DNA from 3 places in the Stenotrophomonas sp. YJH_SMC_101-4 genome. Region 2 is predicted to be linked to each of the others. Evidence: predicted binding sites of a transcription regulator. Region 2 holds the regulator's gene; each other region holds the start of a gene.
What was found. Region 2 encodes FliA, which starts transcription of late flagellar genes. Its sites were predicted from a motif close to TAAAGTTTNNCNNNCNNNGGCCGATAA; they were not measured.

Region 1: a site for FliA is predicted at 2,900-2,926, ahead of AC5P8D_RS13250 (methyl-accepting chemotaxis protein). Genes of this name have one in related genera too.
Region 3: a site for FliA is predicted at 2,196-2,222, ahead of AC5P8D_RS12830 (methyl-accepting chemotaxis protein). Genes of this name have one in related genera too.

Annotation. Positions count from the first base shown of each region.
Region 1 is NZ_JCAFTP010000003.1:513,703-518,779, forward strand. It holds gene AC5P8D_RS13230 (DUF4434 domain-containing protein) at 1-411, shown strand, start outside; gene AC5P8D_RS13235 (MarR family winged helix-turn-helix transcriptional regulator) at 417-881, opposite strand; gene AC5P8D_RS13240 (S41 family peptidase) at 932-1,843, shown strand; gene AC5P8D_RS13245 (NAD-dependent epimerase/dehydratase family protein) at 1,942-2,835, shown strand; gene AC5P8D_RS13250 (methyl-accepting chemotaxis protein) at 3,045-5,077, shown strand, end outside.
Region 2 is NZ_JCAFTP010000001.1:1,071,830-1,076,906, forward strand. It holds gene flhA (flagellar biosynthesis protein FlhA) at 1-150, shown strand, start outside; gene flhF (flagellar biosynthesis GTPase FlhF) at 296-1,924, shown strand; gene AC5P8D_RS04965 (MinD/ParA family ATP-binding protein) at 1,911-2,798, shown strand; gene AC5P8D_RS04970 (RNA polymerase sigma factor FliA) at 2,795-3,538, shown strand; gene cheY (chemotaxis response regulator CheY) at 3,596-3,988, shown strand; gene AC5P8D_RS04980 (protein phosphatase CheZ) at 3,988-4,593, shown strand; gene AC5P8D_RS04985 (chemotaxis protein CheA) at 4,596-5,077, shown strand, end outside.
Region 3 is NZ_JCAFTP010000003.1:423,835-428,911, forward strand. It holds gene AC5P8D_RS12810 (sensor histidine kinase) at 1-114, shown strand, start outside; gene AC5P8D_RS12815 (response regulator transcription factor) at 111-749, shown strand; gene AC5P8D_RS12820 (VOC family protein) at 772-1,143, shown strand; gene AC5P8D_RS12825 (arylamine N-acetyltransferase family protein) at 1,209-2,048, opposite strand; gene AC5P8D_RS12830 (methyl-accepting chemotaxis protein) at 2,251-4,791, shown strand; gene AC5P8D_RS12835 (PepSY domain-containing protein) at 4,913-5,077, opposite strand, start outside.

The DNA of each region.
Region 1 (5,077 bases), on a different contig from region 2:
AACTATCCCGACAGCACCGGGCATGAACTGTTCGATCGCCGGGTGGGGGATCCGCGCAACCCGATGGATGCCGGCTGGGTGGGCGTGCACGGCAATGTCAGCATCACCATCGACCTCGGCCAGCGCCGGCGGGTTGACTGGATCGGCCTGCACACGATGACCCGCCCGGCCTGGGGCATCGTCACGCCGACGTCGGTGGAGGTGATGTGCGCTGAGCCGGGCTCTGCCGCAACCCGCATCGGCGTGCTGTCGGCGCCATTCACCCAGGCCGGGCTGAGCGGTTCGACCGAAGAGGAATACGTGCTGGGCAATGCCGCGCCGCTGGCCGCGCAGTGCCGCACGCTGGAGCTGCGGTTGGCCAATGGCAGCTGGACCTTCCTCAGTGAAATCGAGATGGCAGCCGAACAGTAGGCGCCTCAGCGCTGGGGTGTGTCGCGCAGTCGCTGCGCGAACGGCCGCTGCTCAAGCGCCTGCAGTGCGTCGCGCAGCACCTGCTCCAACGACTGTCCAAGATCGGCATCGAGGCTGCGCGCCGCGCGAGCCGTGGCCTGCCACTGCGCCTGCAGCGCCGGCAGCGCCTGCAGTGCGCGCGGGCTCAACTGCAGGATGCGCTCACGGCTGTCTTCACCGACCGCAGCGTGCAGCCAGCCGTCGCGCACCATTGCTGAAACCGTCTGGCTGAGTGCCGAATGGCTGAGCCCGCAGGCCACTGCGAGGTCCTTGATGCGGCAGGGGCCCTGCGCCATCAGCGTGCGCAGCACCGGGGTGTAGCGCGGCCGGTAGTCCAGCTTCAGGTCGCGGTAGGCCTGCTCGACCGCCGGGTCGAGCTGGTCGAGCAGGGCCCGCAGCAGCGTTCCCAGGGAGGCATGTTGGAGATCCATGGTCGCGATGATATATAAGCACTTACATATCATCAACGTGGAGTGCGGTCATGGTGGTTTCGTGGATGCTGGGCGCGCTGCTGGCGGCGTCCTGCCCGGCCCAGGACGCGGTGCTGCAGGCGGCGGCCAAGGCGATACAGGCGCAGTACCTGGACGTGGCCGAAGGCGCGCGCATTGCCGAGGTGGTGCGCGGCTGGTCCGCCCAGCAGCGCTATGCGGACAGCTGCGCGGACCCCAAGGCGTTCAGCGCACGCCTGAACCAGGACCTGGACGTGTTCGATGGCCACTTCCATGTCGAGCGGGTGGATGCCAGCGCCGGCCTGGATGACTGGCTGATGGCCTGGCGCGCGGATGCACGCAGCAATGGTGCGGGCGTGCGCGAGGTGCGGGTGCTGGAAGGCAACATCGGCTACCTGCGCCTGAGCACCTTCTATCCGCTCGATCTGGCCCGGCCGAAGCTGGCCGCGGCCTTCACCCTTCTGGCCGACACCGATGGCCTGGTGCTCGATCTGCGCCAGAACGGGGGGGGTGATGACGGCAGTGCGGACCTGCTGGTGCGGACCCTGCTGGCGGCGGAGATCACCCAGGTGCAGTCACTGCAACAACGTGGCCAACGCAGTCCGGTACCGTTGCCACCGGCGAGCCTGGGGCTGTACCTGAAGCCGCTGGTGGTGCTGATCGACCGCCGCACCGGCTCGGCCGCCGAATTCGTCGCGTACTCGCTGCAGGCGCAGGGGCGGGCACGTGTCGTTGGGAGTCGAAGTGGCGGCGCGGCACATATGTTCGATGATCCTGTGCTGCTGCCGGAGGGCTATCAGATCAGCATTCCCGACCGGCAGCCGATCAACCTTCGTACCGGAACCAACTGGGAACGTACCGGGGTCACGCCTGATGCGGCAGGCGGTGACGATCCGCTGTTCGTCGCCCGGCAGCTGCTGGCCCGATCGGCATCGCCAAAATGAACGCACAATTGCAACCGCGCCCTATCGCAGACGACATGCAGCGTGCCTAGAATCGAAGCATCCCGGTAGTTCCCGGGCGCTTCGAGTGAATGGACTCAATGAAGATTCTGTTGACCGGCAGTTCCGGGCGGATCGGGCGTGCGATCTTCGGCGCGCTGGCGGCGGCCCACGAAGTGGTGGGGCTGGATCGCAGCCCATTTGCCACCACCCGCATCATTGCCGATGTCACCGATCGTCAGGCCGTGACGCGGGCGGTGCAGGGGGTCGATGCGGTGATCCATACCGCCGCCCTGCACGCACCTCATGTCGGCCTGGTGCCGGATGCGGTATTCCAGCAGATCAATGTGGAGGCGACCGCACACCTGTTGCAGGCTGCCCGCGAGGCCGGTGCACGCCGCTTCGTGCTGACCAGCACCACGGCGCTGTATGGCCATGCGGTAGTGGCGGGCGGATGCCGCTGGATCGATGAAGATACCGAGCCGTTGCCGCGCACGATCTACCATCGCAGCAAGCTGCAGGCAGAGGCGTTGGCCGAAGCCGCTGCGGCACCGGGCTTCAGCGTGCGCGTGCTGCGCATGGCCCGCTGCTTCCCCGAGCCACCGGAGCGGATGGCGATGTTCCGCCTGCACCGCGGCATCGACGCGCGCGACGTGGCCAGTGCACATGCCGCGCTGCTGCACGATGAGGGCGCTGCCTTCGCACGCTATATTGCCTGCGCACCGACACCGTTCCTGCGCGAGGATTGCCTGGAACTGGCGACCCAGCCCCGCCGGGTGCTGGCCCGCCGCGCCCCGCTGCTGCTGGCCGAGTTCGAGCGCCGCGGCTGGCCGCTGCCGTTGAGCATCGACCGCGTCTACGACAGTGCACTGATGCGCAGCACACTGGGCTGGCAGCCGCGCTTCGGCCCGGACGACGTGCTGCAGCAGTACGCGGCTGGCAGCATCGAAGTGCTGCCTCGGGCGCAGTGGATCAAGGATCGGGTTGCCGAATAGGACGGAACGGGGCGGGTTCCTGACCCGACCCTGAGCAGGTTCAGGAATGTGCAGGCGGAGCGTCTCAACCTCGTTCGCAGGCGGCCGCTAACCCGGTGCGCTTCCTGCGCCGGGCGGGTCCCGGCGGCCGGTGGCCTGCGCGACGGATCGCGCACCTGCGCGGTGCCCTCGCGGTGCCGGTCGTCCTGAACTGCCTTGCGGACCCTTCCATGCCTTCTCCCCGTTCCGCCGCTGCCCGCCGCCCGGGCAGCATCGCCCACAAGCTGATGCTGGGCACCGCTGCGATCGCGCTGCTGTGCTTCGGCCTGACCGCGTTCCTGATCTACCGCCAGGCCAGCGCCAGCCTGATCGATGCCTCGCGCCAGACCATGGCCAGCGAAGCCACCGCCGAAGCCCGCCAGGTCGCGGCGGATCTGGGCACCGCCTTTGCAAGCAACGACGCCATGGTCGAGGCCGTGCTCGCCCAGCGTGCGCGGGGTGACGCGCCTGATCGCGCCAGCCTGGCGGCCGTGCTGGGCGAGCAGCTGCGCAGCCATCCAGAATGGCTGGGCAAGAGCACCATGTGGGAAGCCGACGCCTTCGATGGCAAGGATGCCGAGTTCGCCAATGCCGAGATGCACGATGCCAGTGGCCGCTACATGAGCTACTGGGCCTGGCATGACGGCAAGCCACAGCAGTCGACCATGACCGACTACACCGAAGCCGCTGACGGCTCGGCCGACTGGTACGTGGTGCCCAGCCGCGACAAGCTGCCCAAGGTCAGTGAACCTTATGCCTACGACATCGCCGGCCAGCAGGTGCTGATGAGCACGCTGAGCACTCCGATCATCGAAAACGGCACGTTCCTCGGTGTGTTCACCGTGGACTTCTCGCTGGCGGCGCTGCAGAAGCACCTGGCCACGCTGAAGCCGATGGGCGCCGGGCGCGTTGAACTGCTCTCGCCGAACGGCGTGGTGCTGGCTTCGGCGAACGCCGCCGAGATCGGCAAGCCGCGCAACGACGCATTGACCCGCAGCATGCTGGCCGACATCGCCGCCGACCGCCGGTTCGAAGCCTTCACTCCGGATGCGGCAGGCAACGTGCGCGTGTACGTGCCGCTGCGCGTGGGCGATGCGCCGCAGCGCTTCGCGCTGGGCGTGGTGATGCCACACGCGGTGATCGTGGCCGAGGCGCGCCAGCTGCTGTGGCTGACCCTGCTGGTTGGCGTGGTAGCCGCGCTGACGCTGAGTGTGGGTGTCTATGTGCTGCTGCGCCGGTTGGCGATCCGCCCACTGGCCGAAGCCGTGCGCGTGGCCGGCGACGTCGCCGCAGGCAAGCTGGACAGCACCCTGCCGGCACGCAGCAACGACGAAGTGGGCCGCCTGCTGGAAGCGATGCAGGGCATGCGGGGTCAGCTGCAGTCGGTGATGGCGGCGCAGGCGGAGATGGCGCGTCGCCATGACGCCGGCGAAATCAGCTACCGCATGGACGCTGCGGCGTTCCCGGGCGAGTACGGCCGGATGGTGGCCGACAGCAACCAGCTGGTGGCCTCCAGCAACGCCGTCACCCAGCGTCTGGTCGACGTGATGCAGCGTTATGCGGTGGGTGACCTGAGCGTGGACATGGAAGCGCTGCCGGGCGAGAAGGCGGTGTTCACCGCTGCGATGGCCACCACCAAGAGCAACCTGGCGGCGATCAACGATCAGATCCAGCAGCTGGCCGCCGCCGCCGCCGCCGGCGACTTCGCGGTGCGCGGCGACACGCTGCGCTTCGACCACGACTTCCGCCGCATGGTGGAAACCCTCAACACCATGATGCAGGTCAGCGACCACAACCTGGCCGAGCTGTCGACGCTGCTGCGCGCGATCGCCGCAGGCGATCTCAGCGCACGCATGCACGGCGACTTCCACGGTGTGTTCGCGGTGATGCGCGACGATGCCAACAGCACCGTGCAGCAGCTGACCCAGATCGTCGGCCAGATCCAGCAGTCGGCGGCCAGCATCCGCCTGGCGGCGGGTGAGATTGCCGCGGGCAACAGTGACCTGTCGCGCCGTACCGAGCAGCAGGCAGCGAACCTGGAAGAGACCGCGGCCTCGATGGAGGAGCTGACCTCCACGGTGCGCCAGAATGCCGACCACGCGCTGCAGGCCAACACCCTGGCCGGCTCCGCAGCGGGTGTGGCCAGCGAAGGCGGGCAGGTGGTCAGCCAGGTGGTGCAGACCATGGAGCAGATCGAGGCCTCGTCGCAGCGCATTGCGGAGAT
Region 2 (5,077 bases):
CGAAACGAGCCGGCGGTCGTGCTGGTACCGGGCCCGGTGCGCGCCGCGCTGGCGCGCCTGGTCCGCCACAGCGTCCCGTCGCTGTCGGTCCTGGCCTACAGCGAGGTGCCGGAGGACAAGCGACTGAAGCTGGTCGGAACGATCAGCTGACGCCGCCCACCGATGCGCCAGAAAACAGACACCACTTTCGAACCAACGCAACAGACAGACACCAAGGGGAACCCGCACCGTGCAGACCACCGACCACCCGAGTTCTCCGACCGCCACCCCGCCGTCTTCGTCCCGTGACCACAGCATGAAAATCAAACGATTCGTCGCCGCCGACATGCGCTCGGCCATGAACCTGGTGCGCAAGGAACATGGTCCTGACGCCGTGATCCTGTCCAACCGCCGGATCGAGGAAGGCATCGAGATCGTCGCCGCCGCGAACTATGACGAGAGCGCCGTGCAGCGTGCACTGGAAGCCTCGCGCCGTGACGTGGCACCGCCGCCGGCACCCAAGCCGCGCACCGCCGCCGATGCCGTCATTGCCGCAGTCACCCGCCGTCGCAGCAACACCCCCGCTCCGGAACCGGTTGCCGCGACCACCTCGGCCGTGGCCGCCCTCGCCCGCGCCGCGGTCGGTGCCACCGGCCGTACCCTGGACAGCGCCGACGAGATCGTGCCGACCCGCGGCAGCACCGGCTTCGCCGCGACCCTGGCCCGCGCTGCCGTCAACGAACCGGCGCTGCCCGAACAGATCTTCGCCCCGTTCGCCGAGGCCATCGTTGCACCGGCATCGGCACCGGCCGCCAGCGCGCCAGCCAACCGTGCCCGCTTCCAGGTCGACCCGCCGCACGAGATGCATCACGAAAGCGCGGCCCCCGCCGTGCAGCCGCCGCCGCTGCCGGGCGCGGCTCCGACCGAAGCACAGCCGGAGATCGCCGCCAGCGAACCGGCAGTGGCCGACGCCGTCATCGAAACCTCGCCGGAGCCCACCCTCGCCCCGGCCCCGGTGCTGACCGTGGTCGCCCAGGACGACGCCGAGATCCGCCAGCTGCGCCAGGAAGTGGCCGGCATGCGCCAGGTGATCGAGCGCGAGATGAACCGCTTCACCGACGAGCGCCTGCGTGGCTGCCCGGTGCGCGCCACCGCGCTGGACCTGATGGACGAGTACGGTTTCGACGCCGGCCTGGCCCGCGACGTGGCCATGCAGATCCCGCTGGAGACCGAAGCCCACCGTGGCCGCGGCCTGATGCTGGGGCTGATTTCGCGCAAGCTGCCGATCGCCCCGGTCGACCCGCTGGAAGAAGGCGGCGTGATCGCCCTGGTTGGCCCGACCGGCGCCGGCAAGACCACCACCATCGCCAAGCTGGCCTCGCGCTTCGCCGAGAAGCACGCGCCGCGTGATGTGGCCCTGGTCACCACCGACACCACCCGCATCGGTGCCCGCGAGCAGCTGTACGGTTACGGCCGCCAGCTCGGCATCGCGGTGCACGAGGCCAACAGTGGCACCGACCTGGACCAGCTGCTGGAACGCCTGAAGGACTACAAGCTGGTGCTGATCGACACCGCCGGCCTGGGCCCGCGCGACCGCGCGCTGGCCGCCCAGCTGCAGTGGCTGCGTGCCGCCCGCCAGGTGCGCACCCTGCTGGTGCTGCCGGCCAATACCAGCTTCGGCGACATGGACGAGGTGGTCCGCCGCTTCGGCGCCGCCAACCTGCAGGGTCTGGTGCTGAGCAAGCTGGACGAGACCGGCCGCTTCGGCAACGCCCTGTCGGTGGCCGTGGACCATGCCCTGCCGATCACCTGGGTGACCGATGGCCAGGACGTTCCGGAGGACCTGCACCGGGCCAGTGCGGCCAATCTCGTACTTCGCCTTGAAGATTTGCGCCGCGCGGCCGATATGCCCTGCAACCCGGAGTTGAACCATGCCGTCGCGTGAGTACGCCAAGCTGACCAAGACCTTCCCGCTGTCGGCCACCCGCAGCGAGCCGCTCGGCCCTGTGCGCACCATTGCCGTCACTGGCGGCAAGGGCGGCGTGGGCAAGACCAACGTTTCGGCCAACCTGGCCGTGGCGCTGGCTGGCATGGGCAAGCGCACGCTGCTGCTGGACGCCGACCTTGGCCTTGCCAACATCGACGTGATCCTGGGCCTGAACCCCACCTTTACCCTGGCCGACCTGGTCGCCGGCCGCTGCACGCTGGATGACGTCATCGTCGAAGGCCCGAACGGCGTGCTGGTGGTCCCGGCCGCGTCCGGTCGCCGGCACATGGCCGAGCTGGCCCCGGCCGAGCACGTCGGCCTGGTCAACGTGTTCTCCGAACTGGAACGCGAACTGGACATCATGGTGGTGGACACCGCCGCCGGCATCACCGATGGCGTGCTGACCTTCTGCCAGGCCGCGCAGGACACCGTGGTGGTGGTCTGTGACGAGCCGGCCTCGATCACCGACGCCTATGCGCTGATCAAGGTGCTGTCGCGCGAGCGCGGCGTGGACCGCATCCAGGTGGTGGCCAACATGGTGCGCGACCCCAACGAGGGCCGCGTGCTGTACGAAAAGCTGACCCGGGTCTGCGAGAAATTCCTCGCCGATGTCTCGCTGAACTATCTGGGCTGTGTGCCGCAGGATGATTGGCTGCGCCTGTCGGTGCAGCGCCAGCAGCCAGTGGTAAAGGCCTACCCGTCCAGCCCGGCCGCGTTGGCGATCACCGAGATTGCCCGCCGTACCGCACGCTGGCAGGCGCCGACCGAACCGCGCGGCGGCGTTGAGTTCTTCCTCGAGCGTATTCTCAAGCAGCGCGGGGTGGCCGCATGAAAGGCGCAGCCCAGTACCGGGAAGTCCAGCGCACGGCGGCCAACGAGGTCATCGCCCAGCATTCGGACCTGGTGCGGCGCATCGCCCACCACCTGGCCGCACGCCTGCCGGCGAGCGTCGAGGTCGACGACCTGATCCAGGCCGGCATGATGGGACTGATCGAAGCCTCGCGCAGCTATGACGCCGACCAGGGGGCTTCGTTCGAGACCTATGCCTCGATCCGCATCCGCGGTTCGATGATCGATGAGATCCGCCGTGGCGACTGGGTGCCGCGCTCGGTGCACCGCCGTGCACGTGATGCCGCCGCCACCATCCGCCGCCTGGAACAGAGCAGTGGCCGTGCCGCCAGCGCCACCGAAGTGGCCGCCGCGATGGAGATGCCATTGCCCGAGTACCTGCGGCTGATGGAAGACGCTGCCCGTGGCCAGGTGCTGAGTCTTGAATCGCGCATCGAGGACCAGGGCGAGCTGGACACCGTGGCCCAGGGCGGCCCGACCCCGCAGCAGGTGCTGGAGCGCGGCGAGTTCGGCCGCGAGCTGGGCAAGGCCATCGGCCACCTGCCCGAGCGCGAACAGCTGGTGCTCTCGCTGTACTACGAGCAGGAACTGAACCTGAAGGAGATCGGCGCGGTGCTCGGCGTGAGCGAGTCGCGGGTCTGCCAGATCCACGGCCAGGCGGTACTGCGCCTGCGTGGCCGGCTGAAGCTGTTCGAGGCCGCCGACGCCGGCCTCGAAGAATGAACATCCCCGAGGCGGCTGCCCCCGGCCGTCCGGAATGAACAACAAAGGAATTCTGCTTTGAACAAGAACATGCGCATCCTGATCGTCGACGACTTCTCGACCATGCGTCGAATCGTCAAGAACCTGCTGGGCGATCTGGGCTTCACCAATACCGCCGAAGCCGAGGACGGGCATGCCGCGCTGTCGCTGCTGCAGAGCCAGCCGTTCGATTTCGTGGTCACCGACTGGAACATGCCGGTGATGACCGGCATCGAGCTGCTCAAGGCGATCCGTGCCGATGCCAAGCTGAAGACCCTGCCGGTGCTGATGGTCACCGCAGAAGCCAAGCGTGAACAGATCATCGAAGCCGCCCAGAGCGGCGTGAACGGCTACATCATCAAGCCGTTCACCGCGCAGACGCTGGAAGAGAAGCTCGGCAAGATCTTCGAACGCCTGGCGGCCAGCGCCTGATGGATACCACGGTCGACAAGAGCGCCCTCGCCCTGCGCCTGCAGGAGGCCCTGGACGCACTCGAGTCCGGTGACGAAGCCGCCTGGCGGCAGCGCATCGACGGACTGGTCGCGCTGCGCACGCAGCCGATGATGAGTGGGCTCTCGCGGCTGGCCCGCGAACTGGGGCAGGCGCTGGGTGAACTGCCGACCGTGCCGAGCGAAGCCGGGGAACTGGACGATGCCTGCGCGCGCCTGGACCACGTGGTGGCGATGACCGAACAGGCCACGCACCGCACCCTGGACCTGGCCGAGGAATGCCGCAGCCTGACCGAACAGCTGCGCGCCGAAGGCCTGCAGCCGGGCCAGGACGCGCAGCTCGAGCGCATCCGCCACAACCTGACCGAGATCGCCCTGACCCAGAGCTACCAGGACCTGACCGGGCAGATCATCCGTCGCGTGGTGGGCATCGTCCGCCGCGTGCACGAAGGCTTCGGCGCACTCGGCCTGCCACCGGAACAGCATCGCACCGACCCGGAACTGGCCGGGCCGGCACTGAAGGGACTGGACCGCCACGCGGTCTCGCAGAACGACGCCGACGACCTGTTGTCGGATCTGGGGCTGTAAGCATGAGCGCGGTATCCGACGACATCACTGCCGATTTCATCATCGAGGCACAGGAAATCCTGGATCGCCTCGGCGAACAGCTGGTGTCGCTGGAGCAGGCACCGCAGGACAGCGATCAGCTCAACGCGGTGTTCCGCGGCTATCACACGCTCAAGGGCGGCGCCGGATTCCTCGGCGTCACCGCCATGGTCGAGCTGTGCCATGCCGCTGAAGAAGCGCTGGGCGCCGCGCGTGCCGGCCAGGCGGTGCTGCAGGCCCATCACTTCGACGCGGCCCAGCAATCGCTGGACTACCTGCAGTCGATGCTGGATGCAGTTTCCTCCGGCACCGAGCCGGGCTATGCACCGCCGGACCTGATCGCCCAGTTCGACGTACACGGCGGTGCCTTGGCGGCACCCGCCGCCGCAGCAGCACCCGCCGCGGGTGGCAGCGACCTGATCACCGACGACGAATTCGAGGCCCTGCTCGACCAGCTGCATGGTGG
Region 3 (5,077 bases), on a different contig from region 2:
GAGGGCAATGGCATCGCCGGCATGCGCGAGCGCCTGGCGGCCGTACAGGGGCGTTTGGAGCTGGCGCGAACCGCACAGGGCGGCATGCACCTGACCGCATGGTTGCCGGCATGAGTGGCGCCGCGATCCGCGTTGCCCTGGCCGATGACCAGGCGCTGGTGCGTGCGGGTCTGCGTGCGCTGCTGCAGGGCCTGGGGGTAGACGTGGTGCTGGAGGCCGAAGAGGGCCAGGCGCTGCTGGACGCGTTGGCTGCCCAGCGCGTGGATGTGGTGCTCAGTGACATCCGCATGCCCGGGATGGACGGCATCGAGGCACTGCGCCAGCTGCGCGCGCGCGGTGATGCCACGCCGTGGCTGCTGCTGACCACCTTCGATGAAAGTGATCTGCTGCTGCGTGCCAGCGAGGCCGGCGCACAAGGCTTCCTGCTCAAGGACGCCGTGCCCGCAGACCTGCGTGAAGCGATCGAGCGCGTCGCCGCGGGTGAAACCCTGCTGTTGCCGGTCAGCACCGAGCCGGTGCGCGCCCGTTACCGCTTCCACGACGAAGCACCGCCCACCGATACCTTCGGGGAACGCGAAGTGGCGATCCTGCGCCTGCTGGCCGGGGGATACAGCAACAAGGAGATCGCGCGCAGCCTGTTCCTGGCCGAAGGCACGGTGAAGAACTACGTGTCGGCCATACTCGACAAGCTGGGCACCCGCGATCGCACCCGTGCAGTACTGAAGGCGATTACCCTGCGCATCATCTGAGTGGACCGAGCAAGGAGTGCCAGTGAACCCGATCCTGCATGTGGAAATCCCGACCAGTGACCTGGACCGGGCCATCACGTTCTACCAGCAATGGCTGCAGGTCGCGGTGGACGAACCTATCGTGCTGCACGACTGCCGGATGGCCTATCTGCCGTTTTCCGATGAGGCCGCCGGTGCCAGCATTGCGCTGGTGCACGGCGCGGACTACCGGCCCTCCGAGCAGGGCGCGCGCATCTACATCGGCGTCGATGACCTGGATGCGAGCCTCGACCGTGCACTGCAATCGGGAGCTGAGCTGCGCTTCGGCCCGGCCGATGCGGGTGACTGGCGTGTGGCCGAGATCCGCGACAGCGAAGGCAACCGTATCGCGCTGCAGGCGCGCGCAGCTCTGTAGAGCCGAGCCCACGCTCGGCTGCTGTTGGCCCAGCCGCTCCAGCTCAGCCGAGCATGGGCTCGGCCCTACAAGGTCGCGGCGCGCGAGCGCTGCAGCCAGTCATTGATGGCCGGGTCCAGTCGCGGGTCGTCCGGCAGCTGCATGCCGAAGCGCTGCTGCAGCACGTCACGCACATCACCCACATCATGCAGCGGGCGCTTGTCCGGCGCCTGCCCGGGGCGGTACTCGGTGTAGTTGCCGCTGCCGATGGTACGGCGCCAGTCCGGTCCGGTCAGCGACACGCGTAGCTGGCCCGGGAAGCTGGAATCGGGGTGGGTGCATACGTACCAGTTGCCAACCACGTTGTCGATCGGTGCAGGCGCCTGCAGATCGAAGCGGTACATCGCCCGCCAGCCGTCGCTGGATTCGGCTGACAGCACGAAGTCGCCCTCGTCAGGCAGACGCTGCAGCAGATAGCGCTCATGCGGCGTGGCCTGCGGCTGCGCATCGTGCAGGCGCAGCGGTACGGTCGGGGTCAGGCTGCCGAATCCGGCATCCACCAGCCAGTCGTCCCCATCCACATGCACGCGCAGCAGCAGATGGGTACGCGCGGTCAGTTCGCCGTCATGCGCTGCCAGCAGCACGCGCGCACTCAGCGGCTGCGCATCAAAGCCCAGTGCCTGCAGCAGGGCCAGCAGGCCGCCATTGAGTTCGAAGCAGTACCCACCGCGGCGGTCGTCAAGCAGCTTGCGTTGCACGCTGTCCAGGTCGATCGGCACCGCGTCGCGCAGCAGGCAGCTGAGGGTCTCGAAGGGCAGCAGTGCGTTGTGGCGCTGCTGCAGCAGGGTCAGGCCGGCCAGGGTCCGCGGTGGCGGCGCATCCAGCTGCAGGCGTTGCAGGTAGCGGGGGATATCGAGCGTCGTCATGGAGGCACCGGGCGGGGAGGAACGTCCACTGTGCTCCCCCAACCGGGGTTGAGGTCAAGCGCGGCGCCCGTGTCATGCCCCCGTCGCTTGCACCCTGTACAAAGGCCGCGTCCACCCGCGACGGGGGGACCCGGACGAAGAAGGCGCTAAAGTTGCCCTGAATCCGGCCGATACAGGTGCGTCTTTCCGCCTGGAGTCTGTCATGTCGGCCGTTGTCCCCCACCTCCGGTCCCTGCGCACGCGCCTTGCCGCGTTGCACTCGGCGTCCCCCGGCCTGCTGCGCTGGCTGCAGCCGCATCGGCTCAGCGTGGCCAACAAGCTCAAGGCGACCCTGTGGGTCTGTGGCCTGGGCCTGGTCGCGATCGCCGCTGTCTACGCCTGGACCGGCCATGCCAACGCACTGGCTGCGCGCAGCCAGGCCAGCTACCAGCGCGGCAGCGATCTGGCCGCCAGCCTGTCCACGCGGGTGGCCGAAGCGCGTCGCCTGCAGACCCAGTATGCACGCAGTTTCGATGATGCCGACCGCGCGCAGCTGCTGGCCACGCAGAAGGCACTGCAGGTCGATCTGCAGGCGCTGCGCGCGACGCCGATGGATACTGGCCGGCGCAAGGCCCTGCAGGCGCTGACCGAAGCCGCCGACGCGTTCTCGCAGGGTGTGGCTGCCCTGTTCGAACGTGTCGACGAGATGGGTCGCGGTGATGCCGGCCTCGCCGCGCAGCTGCAGCAGGCCGCCGATACCCTGCAGGTACAGGTGGACGCGCTGCAGCGGCCGCCACTGGCGCTGTCCCTGCAGAAGATGCGAAGGCAGGAGGCACTGCTGCTGCTCGACGGTGATTCCACCCACGCCGACCGTGCCAGCGAGGAGAAGCTGCCGTTCGATCTCGCGCTGGCCGGCCTGCCTACCGATGTGCAGGATGCCTTGCGCGGCGGGATGGAGGGCTATCAGGGCGCCCTGCTGGGTTACACCGCCGCCCGCGTCGGCTTGGACGTGGAGGCGCAGTCGCTGCTGGATACCGCTGCTGGCGTAGCGCCGGCGCTGGCTGCCTTCCAGCAGGCGCAGGTGGCGGCGCTGGCCAAGGCGCAGGCGCGCCAGCAGGCCGGCGCGCGCACGATGAGCGTGCTGTTCGCACTGACCCTGCTGCTGGTGGCCGGCGTGCTGATCACCAGCCTGGTGCTGGTGCTGCGTGCGGTGCGCCAGCCGATCCAGGACACCCTGCGTTTCGCCAGCGATATCGCTGACGACCGCCTCGACACCACCCTGCGCGTCTACAACGCCAACGATGAGATCGGCCAGCTGGCCCAGCGCCTGGTCGACATGCAGCAGCGCCTGCGCGCGCGCATCGAGACCGAGCGTGCCGTGGCGCGCGGCAATACCCGCGTGCGCCAGGCCTTGGACAGCGCGCAGACCGGCCTGATGGTGATTGATGCGGAAGGGCAGGTCGCCTACGCCAATCCGGCGCTGCTGGAGCAGCTTGACCTCCGGGTTGAAGATCTGGTGGCGAGCGATGCGGTGCGCCTGCATCCGGCACTGGCCAGCCTGGCCGGCGTGCGCCAGCGCGAGGAGCGCGAGATCGGCCATGCAGGGGTGCGCTACCAGCTGATTGCCAACGCCATCATCGACGAAGGTCAGTTCCTTGGTGTGGCGGTGGAGTGGCGCAGCCGTGCGCTGGAAACCCTGTTGGAAACCGAAGTGGCCGCACTGGTCGACGCCGCCGCACATGGCGACCTGCACGGGCGCATCGCGCTGGAGGGAAAGCAGGGCTTTGTGCGTACGTTGTCGACCAGCATCAATCGCCTGTTGACCACCTTCGAGACCAACCTCGGCGATCTGCAGGCGCTTCTGGCCGCGCTGGCCCGCGGCGACCTCAGCGTGCGCATGGAAGGTGAGCTGCAGGGCGTGTTCGCACGCATGCGCGACGATGCCAACGCCACCGTCGCGCAACTGGGCCGCATCGTCACCCGCATCCAGCACGCCACCTCCAGCCTGGATACCGGCGTTGGCGAGATCGTTGCCGGTCACCATGACCTGTCGCAGCGCACCGAACAGCAGGCGGCCAACCTGGAAGAGACGGCAGCGTCGATGCACGAGCTGACCGACACAGTCGGTCGCAATGCCGATGCCGCGGGGCGTGCCGACGTGCTGGTCAAGGGCGCGGCGGCAGTGGCCCAGCGCGGTGGCGAGGCCGTTGGCCAGGTGGTCGCGACCATGCAGGGCATCAGTGAAGCCTCGCGACGGATCGGCGACATCACCCAGCTGATCGACGGCATCGCTTTCCAGACCAACATCCTCGCGTTGAATGCTGCGGTGGAAGCCGCGCGCGCGGGTGAGCAGGGCCGCAGCTTCGCCGTGGTGGCCGCAGAAGTGCGCCTGCTGGCACAACGCAGCGCGGAGGCGGCCAAGCAGATCAAGGGTCTGATCGAGGATTCGGTGGCGCGTGTGGGCCAGGGCAACCAGCAGGCCGAACAGGCCGGCACCACGATGGGCGAGATTGTCGGCAGCGTGCAGCAACTGGCGGATCTGCTGGCCGGTATCCGCAGCGCGTCGAAGGACCAGCATGCCGGCATCGCCCAGGTGAACCAGACCATCGTGCAGATGGAAGCCAGTACCCAGCGCAATGCCAGCCTGGTGGAAGAGGCCGGTGCCTCGACGGCGCAGATGCAGGCGCAGGTGCATGCGCTGGCGGAAGCCGTTGGCGCGTTCCGGCTGCAGTCGATGCCACAGGCGCGCGCTGCGGCGGCCTAGCCTGCGGTTCCTTGTCGGCTGGCGGGGAATCAGCCGAGCGTAGGCTCGGCTCTACATCAGCTGCAGGAACACTGTAGAGCCGAGCCCATGCTCGGCTCACGCCAGCGTTCGGAGGCAGGAATCAATACACGTCGCGACGGTAGCGCCCGGTCTCCAGTAGCGTTTCCACAACATCATCGCCCAGCGCAGCGCGCAGCACCTGGTCCACGCCTTCAGCCATGCCCTGCAGCGAACCGCACACGTGGATGACTGCACCACGCTGCATCCAGTCGCGCAGGGCATCGGC